DNA from 4 places in the Shewanella oncorhynchi genome. Region 3 is predicted to be linked to each of the others. Evidence: predicted binding sites of a transcription regulator. Region 3 holds the regulator's gene; each other region holds the start of a gene.

Region 1 (2,184 bases), 1.6 Mb from region 3:
CATGGTGTTGCAGCTCACGCACCTGATGAAGCATTGCGTATTCTGGGAACTTCGGTAAGTAAAGCTGCTGATGCTCGTGTGAAGTTAGCGCAATTACTCGGTAAAAAAGGCATCACAGATCCTGTTGCGATTCCTGATATCTCTACTAAAGCTAAAGCACAAGCGGCCTTAGGTATGGACATGAAAAAGATGAATGCTGAGAAAGAAGCATTTAAGAAAGACATATTACCTAAGTGGGATGAAGAAGCGAAAAAACGCGAAGCCACTTATAAGTAGGTTTTAATCAATCGCGGTTGAGTTTTCGATATGAGCTAACCCCTCATGCAAACAAAAGCCCTCGCTGACTCAGCGGGGGCTTTTTTATGGAAAAAATATCGAGTAATGTCAGGCGTTGGTCATGCTGGCTGAAGAAATACCACGGGCTAAATCGCTATTTGATCAGTTTTAATAACGCCCTAAACCGCTCGCCTTGGGCTTGATGTTGTAATTCAAATAATAACGATTCTACGTTAGTTAATAGGGCGCCCCTGGCCGTCATCATTTGGATCCCGAGTTGTTTATTCTCAGCACTGCGTGACGATACGCAATCGGCGACTAAATGCACCGAATATTGCTGCTCGATAAGGTCACAACAGGTTTGGTAAACACACACATGGGTTTCAATACCCGCGAGTATGACGTGTTTGCGATTCGTCTTAGTTAATGCCTTTGCAAACGCGTCACAGTGCCAGCCGCTAAAATGCTGCTTGGCAATGGGTGAGCTGGTTTTCGCAAGTAAGGTTTGCAGCTCAGGGCTAGTTGCTCCGAGTTTATCGGGTAGCTGTTCTAACCACAGTATGGGAATTTCAAATAATTGTGCGCCTTGGATTAAGGTCTGTAGTTGTTGATGCAGCTTGTCACTGTTATCCATGATTTGTGCAAGTTTTCCTTGCACATCGACGATAACGAGAACACATTCTTCTGGTTTTAACATCGGGCCTTCCTTCTGCGCTTGATGATTGTCTTAGTGATGATCTTCGCTTTTGTCTAAGAGCTTGTGTTGTGATGCTCAGATTTCATCTCGATTTACGCTTCCCCCAGTAGACCCTAATTTAACCTTGTTACCAATAGGCCTAAGGTCGAATAGCTGCCGCACTTAAACTGCTCACTAAAAGAGTGCATCGCACCAGTTAGTGCTCGATTATGGTGCGTTTTTAACCTTAAAAAATAGTGTTAAACAATTTAAACCAATAATAATCAATAGATTAAATTGTTGGCCTAATGATTGAATTACCTTTGATACAAGTTAATAACAATCGCGTTTTTTTGGAGGTCAGGATGAAACTAGTCAGCGCTATCATCAAGCCGTTTAAGTTGGATGATGTCCGTGAAGCTATCGCCGGAATTGGTATTGAGGGCATGACGGTGACCGAAGTGAAAGGTTTTGGCCGTCAGAAAGGGCATACAGAGTTGTATCGCGGCGCCGAGTATCAGGTGGATTTTTTGCCAAAAGTAAAACTAGAAATTGCCACTAAGGCTGAAAATCTCGACATGTTGATTGAGGCCATTACCACTGCGGCCCATACGGGGAAAATTGGTGACGGTAAGATCTTCGTCGTTGATTTAGAACATGCTATCCGTATCCGTACGGGTGAACTTGATACTGAAGCGCTATAAGGGGCTGACAATGGAAGAATTAACGAAATTAGGCGGCACAGTCACTGAACTACGCTTTGCACTCGATACCTTTTACTTTTTGATTTCTGGCGCTTTAGTCATGTGGATGGCGGCGGGATTCGCTATGTTAGAAGCGGGTTTAGTTCGCTCTAAAAATACCACTGAAATTTTAACTAAGAACGTTGTGCTGTACGCGATTGCCTGTGTGATGTATCTGTTGGTTGGCTACAACATCATGTATGTGGATAACACTGAAGGTGGCTGGTTACCGTCAATTGGCACCTTAATTGGTTCGCAATCAGCAGATGCGAGCCATGCATTAGAATCTGACTTCTTCTTCCAAGTTGTATTTGTGGCAACGGCGATGTCAATTGTCTCTGGTGCTGTGGCGGAACGGATGAAGTTGTGGGCTTTCTTGTTCTTCTCTGTGGTGATGACAGCGGTTATCTATCCAGTAGAAGGTTATTGGACTTGGGGCCAAGGTTTTATCGCTAAACTGGGCTTTGTAGACTTTGCTGGTAGCGGTAT
Region 2 (2,184 bases), 2.4 Mb from region 3:
ACTGGGTTGGCGATAATCCACGCCACTTTGTGGATGTTAATTTTCCCTTGACTAAGCATGCGATCGAGCGCGCGTAATTGCCATTTGTTTAAGCCAGCGGTTTTGCGGATTTGCTTTATCTGTTGCAGTACTTCGGCGAAGTGCTGTTGTTTATCTTTACAAACCAAATAAGCGGCGAGTACCAGCACTGAGCGGCCACGACCCATAGCACAGTGGATGAGTACCTGTTTATTGGCGCGTACTTGGCGGTGCAGCCAGTTAACGGCTTGATTGAGTTGGGCACTGGTCGGTACGCTATGGTCGAGGATGGGAATATTTAAATACTCGATATGATCTTCAAATTGCGACCAATCTAAGCCATCAAATTCAGCGGTGACATCCAGAATGGCAGTGATCTTATTGGCTTTAATCTTTTCCAGATCTGCGGAAAAGAGTCTACAGCCGAGATACAGATGTTCATCAATCCTTTGCATGGGCGGTACTGAATCGTATTTTCTGGCCCAGTGGTTATAGAGTCGACAGCCTAATAAAAAGGGAATAAAACCCCAACGAATATACCAAGGAATAGTGCCATCTTGGCGTTTTCTAAAAATACTGGCGAGATTAAACCAATAGGCGGAACCGACTAAAAACAGTGACAGACTTGTCCATGCACAAATGAAAGTGAGCAGGGGAGAAGTGTCTGTTACTGCAAAATAGGCTAACAATACTGCACCTGCAGTGTACAAATATTTGATGTGGATCTTCGTTAGCATGCAAGTCCTCCAATGCCATTGTTCTTGGTTAAAATCGTTGCACTTGAATGGATAGATGTCGAGATGAGAGATGCAGAAATGAGCGAGTCTAAACCAAAAGGGTGGCAGTAGACGAGTCTATTGCCACCCTAAAGTCAGGTTTGTTTAGCACTTAGTATCTTTAGCTTTAACACCTTCTTTGACTTCTTCACAGGCATCTTCGATGGCGTTACCTGTATCAGTCATTACTTCATCGATTTTTTCGCCCGCGTCTTCGGCTTTGTTATCACTACAGGCCGTTAAACCTAGGGCGAGTAATAATGCGAATGCTGCACTTGTCATCAGGGTAAATGGTTTCATATCTATCTCCTTTTCTAAAAAAAATTATAGTCGCGGTGATTTACCCTTAAGGGCATTGATCAGCAGAGAAATCACTAATAACACAATAAATATGAAGAAAATGATTTTCGCTATTCCCGCTGCTGCGCCAGCAATCCCAGCAAATCCTAACAACCCGGCAATCACGGCAACAACTAGAAATACTAATGTCCAACCTAGCATAATAACCTCCTGCCCTTGTATTAATCCTTCTCATGACCGTTTGTGTCACTTGTAAGGTAACGGCTAATGGCTCTTACTTGATTGCGATCTTAATGCCAACTTTAAAAATTTTAAGTAGTTAATTGATTTTAAATATAATTTAAATCATTTTATTTAAAATGGTGTGAGTGAATTAAAAGAGGGGTAGGCAATTTTTACCTAAGCTTCGGTAAGAGTTTCAGCCTAATACGTTGCATCAAAGACTGTGAGCTGATGTCGTTCATAAGTAAAGACAAATAAAGGCCGACACTGTGAGTTTGTGTCGGCTTGAAGATATTATGATCTTATAATACAAGACGATAGGAGCTAAATACGTTTAAAAACGATTTAATGGTTTCCAGCGCTGCAGGCTAACTGGAATGCTCGCGCCTTGGGATAATAGCAGGTTAATGCGGGATTGATATGCTGCGCCCACCATTAAATGTTTGGCTAAATCCACCGCATTACGGGCCTTATAGTCATCTAAATAACTGCCTTTCGCCCACGCATTAAATGCGCCAAGGGCAGGGCCTGCCCAGATTTGGTAATCCATTTCGCGGCCGACTTCACCTGTGTTCGACCAGCGGCTAGATAGACCCAAATACCAGCGGAAAATCAGTGCCATCTTACGTTTGGGGTTATCCAGCGCGCGCTCGATTTGCTTAGGATCGCGCTCGTTAAAGTGGGCGACTGTGCCCGCCCAAATATCATCGAGTGATGAGCGGAACACTTGCTCTTCGAGCTTTTTACGCTCGTCCGCAGGGATGGCATCAATCGAATCGTAACGGGTGTAGATTTCATACAGCTTATTGGCGCGCATCGGGAACAGAGTGCCGCGCTTAACCACTTGTAATTTCACGCCCATTTCGAA
Region 3 (2,184 bases):
AGCACAACGTGCACATTATTGATCTGTTCGAAATGGCGTTCAAGTTTTGAAAACTTTTCTTCTACATATGCACGTAACGATTCGGTAATTTCGACATGGTGTCCACTTAGGTTTATTTGCATAGAAACGTCCTCCGATATCCACTGTAGGTTATAAACTTTTACGCTGATTAGAAGGTGGAATAAGCATAGCCTCTCGGTACTTCGCAATGGTTCTGCGGGCTACGTTGATCCCTTGTTCTGCCAGAAGTTGTGCCATCTTGCTATCGCTTAATGGTTTTTTCTGGTTTTCCGCTGCCACCAGTTTCTTTATAAAGGCTCTGATTGCTGTGGATGAGCACTCACCACCATCGTCAGTACCGACGTGGCTAGAGAAGAAGTATTTTAGTTCAAAAAGTCCCTTAGGGGTATGCATGTATTTTTGAGTTGTGACCCGTGAGATGGTGGACTCATGCATTTCTACCGCTTCGGCAATATCGTTAAGCACCATAGGCTTCATGGCTTCTTCACCGTACTCAAAGAAACCTTGCTGATATTGCACTATGCAATTAGCAACTTTAAGCAAAGTGTCGTTACGGCTTTCTAGACTCTTAATAAACCATTTAGCCTCTTGCAGATGGCCGCGAATAAATTGGCTATCGGCTTGGTTTTTTGTGCTGCGTGCCATAGAAGCATAATGTTGATTTACATTGATTTTGGGCATGCAGTCAGGATTAAGCTCAACGACCCAGCGGCCATTTTTCTTCGACACAGACACATCTGGGATAACGTATTCGTCATTATTGGGCGTGATCAACAAACCTGGGCGAGGATTGAGGGTTTGGATGAGTGCTATACCATCCCTTAATTCATCTTCTTTTAATTTAGTCTTACGCATCAATAACCTAAAATCACGGGCGGCGATCAGATCTAAATGATCTTTGATCAGCATGCGGGCGTTTTCTAGGTTGGGAGTATCAGCGGCGAAATGCGACAGTTGGATCAGCAGGCATTCACTTAAATCGCGTGCAGCAACGCCTATGGGATCAAAATGCTGAATGCGCTTGAGTACGGCTTCGACTTCGTCAAGCTCAACTTCAGGATTGCCCATGGCTTCGAGAATTTCTTCAGTGCTTTGGGTGAGATAGCCCTGATCGTCGATGGCATCAATAATGGCGGTGGCAATGGCTAAATCGGTTTCAGAAAACGGCGTGAGGTTTTTTTGCCATTCTAAGTGTTCGTACAAACCTTCACTGGTCTCACCTTGGAAGGGCATATCGTCTTCACGACTGCCGCCGGGGCCTGAGTTTGGGGAGGCGGTAAACACTTCATCCCATGTGGTGTCCATGGGGAGCTCATCGGGCATGGATTCTTTGGTTAGCGACTCTGCCGTGTCTATGGTGGAGCTGTCTTTTTCTGGTGGCAGAGTGCTAGATTCACTGAAATCCGTATCGGATAGCGTTTGGTTTACAGGGGTTTTAGTGGCGTCGAATTGATCCTCTTCCAGCTCGAGAAGGGGATTAGAATCTAATGCTTGCTGGATCTCTTGCTGCAGTTCTAATGACGACAGTTGCAACAGACGTATAGCCTGTTGTAATTGTGGCGTCATGGTTAACTGTTGACCCAGTTTGAGCTGGAGTGACGCTTTCATGTTACCGCTGATCCCTACGTTATTATTGTTGGATGAGGTCGCTTATTATCATTTTGAGTGAAGCCCAATGGCGGTATAAATTGCCTCCATTGGCTTCGCTCGATTAACTATAGCCTGAATTGTTCACCTAAGTACACAGCCCTAACTTGCTGATTGTCTAAGATCTCTGCTGGAGTTCCTTCGGCAATCAGGTTTCCGTGACTCACAATATAAGCATGTTCACATACATCTAATGTCTCGCGGACATTATGGTCTGTGATCAGTACGCCAAGGCCGCGACTTTTGAGTTGTTCGATAATCTTCTTGATGTCGATAACCGAAATAGGATCGACGCCAGCAAACGGTTCATCGAGCAAAATGAACTTAGGATTAGCGGCTAAAGCCCGCGCAATTTCGACGCGACGACGTTCGCCACCCGACAATGACATGCCTTGGCTGTCACGGATGTGGGTGATATGAAACTCTTCGAGCAGATGTTCTAGTTCTTCTTCTCGTTCTTCATTTTTAAGTTCTTTACGAGTTTGCAGTACGGCCATGATGTTGTCATGAACAGTT
Region 4 (2,184 bases), 850 kb from region 3:
TGCTGTCTAAATCTCGGGTAGCTTGCAATATTAATTGAGTAATACTTTTTCCATAGGAGGAACGCCAGAATCTATTACTGTTGGGAGCAATGATAGCCTGTTCTTCAAATTCCCATGGGGCCGATGTGCTGTAGCTTTTGCTCCAGACCTCTTCGCCACTGATCCCATGATAGAGGCTGAGTTTGAATTGAAATTGCCTTAGCGGAGCTTCATCCCAAAATCCTAAGAAGGTGGGTTGTACAGGCTCTATCGATATATCAATGATCTGCGGTTGAAGAATATATTGGCTGTCGGTAATTTCACTGAGCCAGCTTGGGAGTCGATAACCGCGAATATCCACTAGGTCTTGTTCAATATCGAGTCGCTCGTTAGCATGGATGTGACTAAAGCCAGTTGAAGAGTAATCTTCTATAGTGTTCCCTAACGCCTCTGAAATGACCTCTTCAAAGCCTGAAAGTTGTCCATATCTAAGCTGAGAACGATCTTTTATTTGTGTTTGAGGTATTAAAATAGCGGCCTTTAATTGGCCATTAGGACACTGTTGTGTTGGATCATCATTTAGATCGAGGCGTAGGGATACATATATTTTATTTCCCTGAATTTGCTCGCTTACGAGTTGGATGTTTATGGCTTGGGCGTTGCGATTTATCGCAAAGTTATTTTGTGTGAGGTTACCATTAGAGGTTTGTTGCTCGCTGGATATTTGAATACCTGTGCTTAAAGTCGCATAGCTAACAGCTTGATTAATTGCTTCTTCCCTTGCTTGAGCTGTATTACCATTGATAATAGTTGCTTCTCCGCTGGCTTCTATCCATTCGGCTCTGGTGGGCAAAGAAAGTAGTAAAAGGCTCAAAATGATGAGCGAAGCTGAACCTGGTATGTGCATCAATTCAATCCTTATCGCTAAGCTAATGGCGATATTACCAATCGAGCCAGTTTTCTGACTCTTAATCTAATATGTCAATAAAGCAAATTTCGTGCCTGAGTATGAGAACTTTTGATAAAGTTTCCATTGTTACAGTCGATATACTGCGTAATAGAAGAATATTGTCGGACTGAGGTTAATATTGGTCCAAAGATTGCTGGTTTTTGTTACTCATTAAAAATTTGAAGCTTAGAAAGTGAGTCACTTGACTGCCAATGCACCCATAGATGAGGTAAATCCAATGCTAAAGCGTGTGATTATTCCCTTAACATTGATAATGTTAGGTGGATGTGTAGCTAAACCGGTTACACCGCCCAAACCGAGTTTAGTGGATGGCAATGGGTTGCCGCCAACGGCAGTGATTAACCATTTAGCACAGCGAATAGTGACTGAGCTCGTTAAGCAAAATGATGCTCTGCGTTCTGATCAACCTATCGTAGTTGCAACACCTGTATTAGTGGGTGATTTGAATGGCACTAATGCGTTAGCGCAACAGTTACAGCAAGGATTAATGACATCGCTCCATAGCTTTCAGTTTAATGTGGTGGATTTAAACTTAGCTGATGGCTTGAGAGTCACATCTGACGGGGATTTTATTTTGACGCGAGATTGGCAAAAATTGTCGAAAGATCTTCCTGTTGAGCATCTTGTCGTTTCGACTATGAGCGTAGTAACCAATGGTATGGCGATCAATACTCGGATTGTGAACATTAGTAACAATCGCGTGGTATCGGCATCTCAAACTTTTGTGACTCAAAAAGAGTTGGCAAACTACATGCAGCCTTCGGAGCAAATTGTGTCACAAAATGGCATCTTATATCGTCAGGCGAGTCCAGGTATGAATGAAGTGCGTGTTTTAGGAGATGGAAAATGAAACGCTACCTTTTAGTTATTGTGGCGCTAATGCTAACTGGCTGCGCTGCTAAAGATAGATATGTGCAATGGGAAGATGTGCCGCCGCCGAGTTTTCCTAAGTTAACGGCTATAGGATATGCGCCGTTAGCGACTCAACCGGCTAAAGAGCAATCACAAAGAGTGTTGATGGCTATGCAGGCATCAAAAATTGTGGCTTATCGTGAATTAGCGGAACAAGTTTATGGGCAGAAAATAACGGCAAACAGCAGTGTCAGTGATTGGATGTTGACGGACGATAATGTCAAAGCGTCAGTTTCTGGTGTGATCCGCGGTGCACGAGTCGTTAAGAGTTATCCAGCAGGCGAGCATTATGTCACTGAGTTAGAACTTGATTTTTCACAGGT

The links. The regulator sigma-54, encoded in region 3, starts transcription at its own class of promoters, with help from an activator protein. The targets are predictions, from matches to a motif close to GTTGGCACGNNNNTNGNNT.
Region 1: a site for sigma-54 is predicted at 1,252-1,270, ahead of RA178_RS18715 (P-II family nitrogen regulator). Genes of this name have one in related genera too.
Region 2: a site for sigma-54 is predicted at 1,377-1,395, ahead of RA178_RS15300 (DUF1328 family protein). Genes of this name have one in related genera too.
Region 4: a site for sigma-54 is predicted at 967-985, ahead of RA178_RS07185 (flagellar assembly protein FlgT). Genes of this name have one in related genera too.

What each region holds. Positions count from the first base shown of each region.
Region 1 covers NZ_CP132914.1:4,209,054-4,211,237, reverse strand. Annotated here, with positions in the region: gene nrfA (ammonia-forming nitrite reductase cytochrome c552 subunit) at 1-276, shown strand, start outside; gene RA178_RS18720 (hydrolase) at 431-973, opposite strand; gene RA178_RS18715 (P-II family nitrogen regulator) at 1,318-1,656, shown strand; gene RA178_RS18710 (ammonium transporter AmtB) at 1,667-2,184, shown strand, end outside.
Region 2 covers NZ_CP132914.1:3,403,412-3,405,595, reverse strand. Annotated here, with positions in the region: gene RA178_RS15310 (diacylglycerol kinase family protein) at 1-755, opposite strand, end outside; gene RA178_RS15305 (hypothetical protein) at 900-1,094, opposite strand; gene RA178_RS15300 (DUF1328 family protein) at 1,119-1,295, opposite strand; gene pfaD (eicosapentaenoate synthase subunit PfaD) at 1,651-2,184, opposite strand, start outside.
Region 3 covers NZ_CP132914.1:737,652-739,835, forward strand. Annotated here, with positions in the region: gene hpf (ribosome hibernation promoting factor) at 1-122, opposite strand, end outside; gene RA178_RS03360 (RNA polymerase factor sigma-54) at 151-1,629, opposite strand; gene lptB (LPS export ABC transporter ATP-binding protein) at 1,737-2,184, opposite strand, start outside.
Region 4 covers NZ_CP132914.1:1,584,878-1,587,061, forward strand. Annotated here, with positions in the region: gene RA178_RS07185 (flagellar assembly protein FlgT) at 1-886, opposite strand, end outside; gene RA178_RS07190 (FlgO family outer membrane protein) at 1,167-1,799, shown strand; gene RA178_RS07195 (LPP20 family lipoprotein) at 1,796-2,184, shown strand, end outside.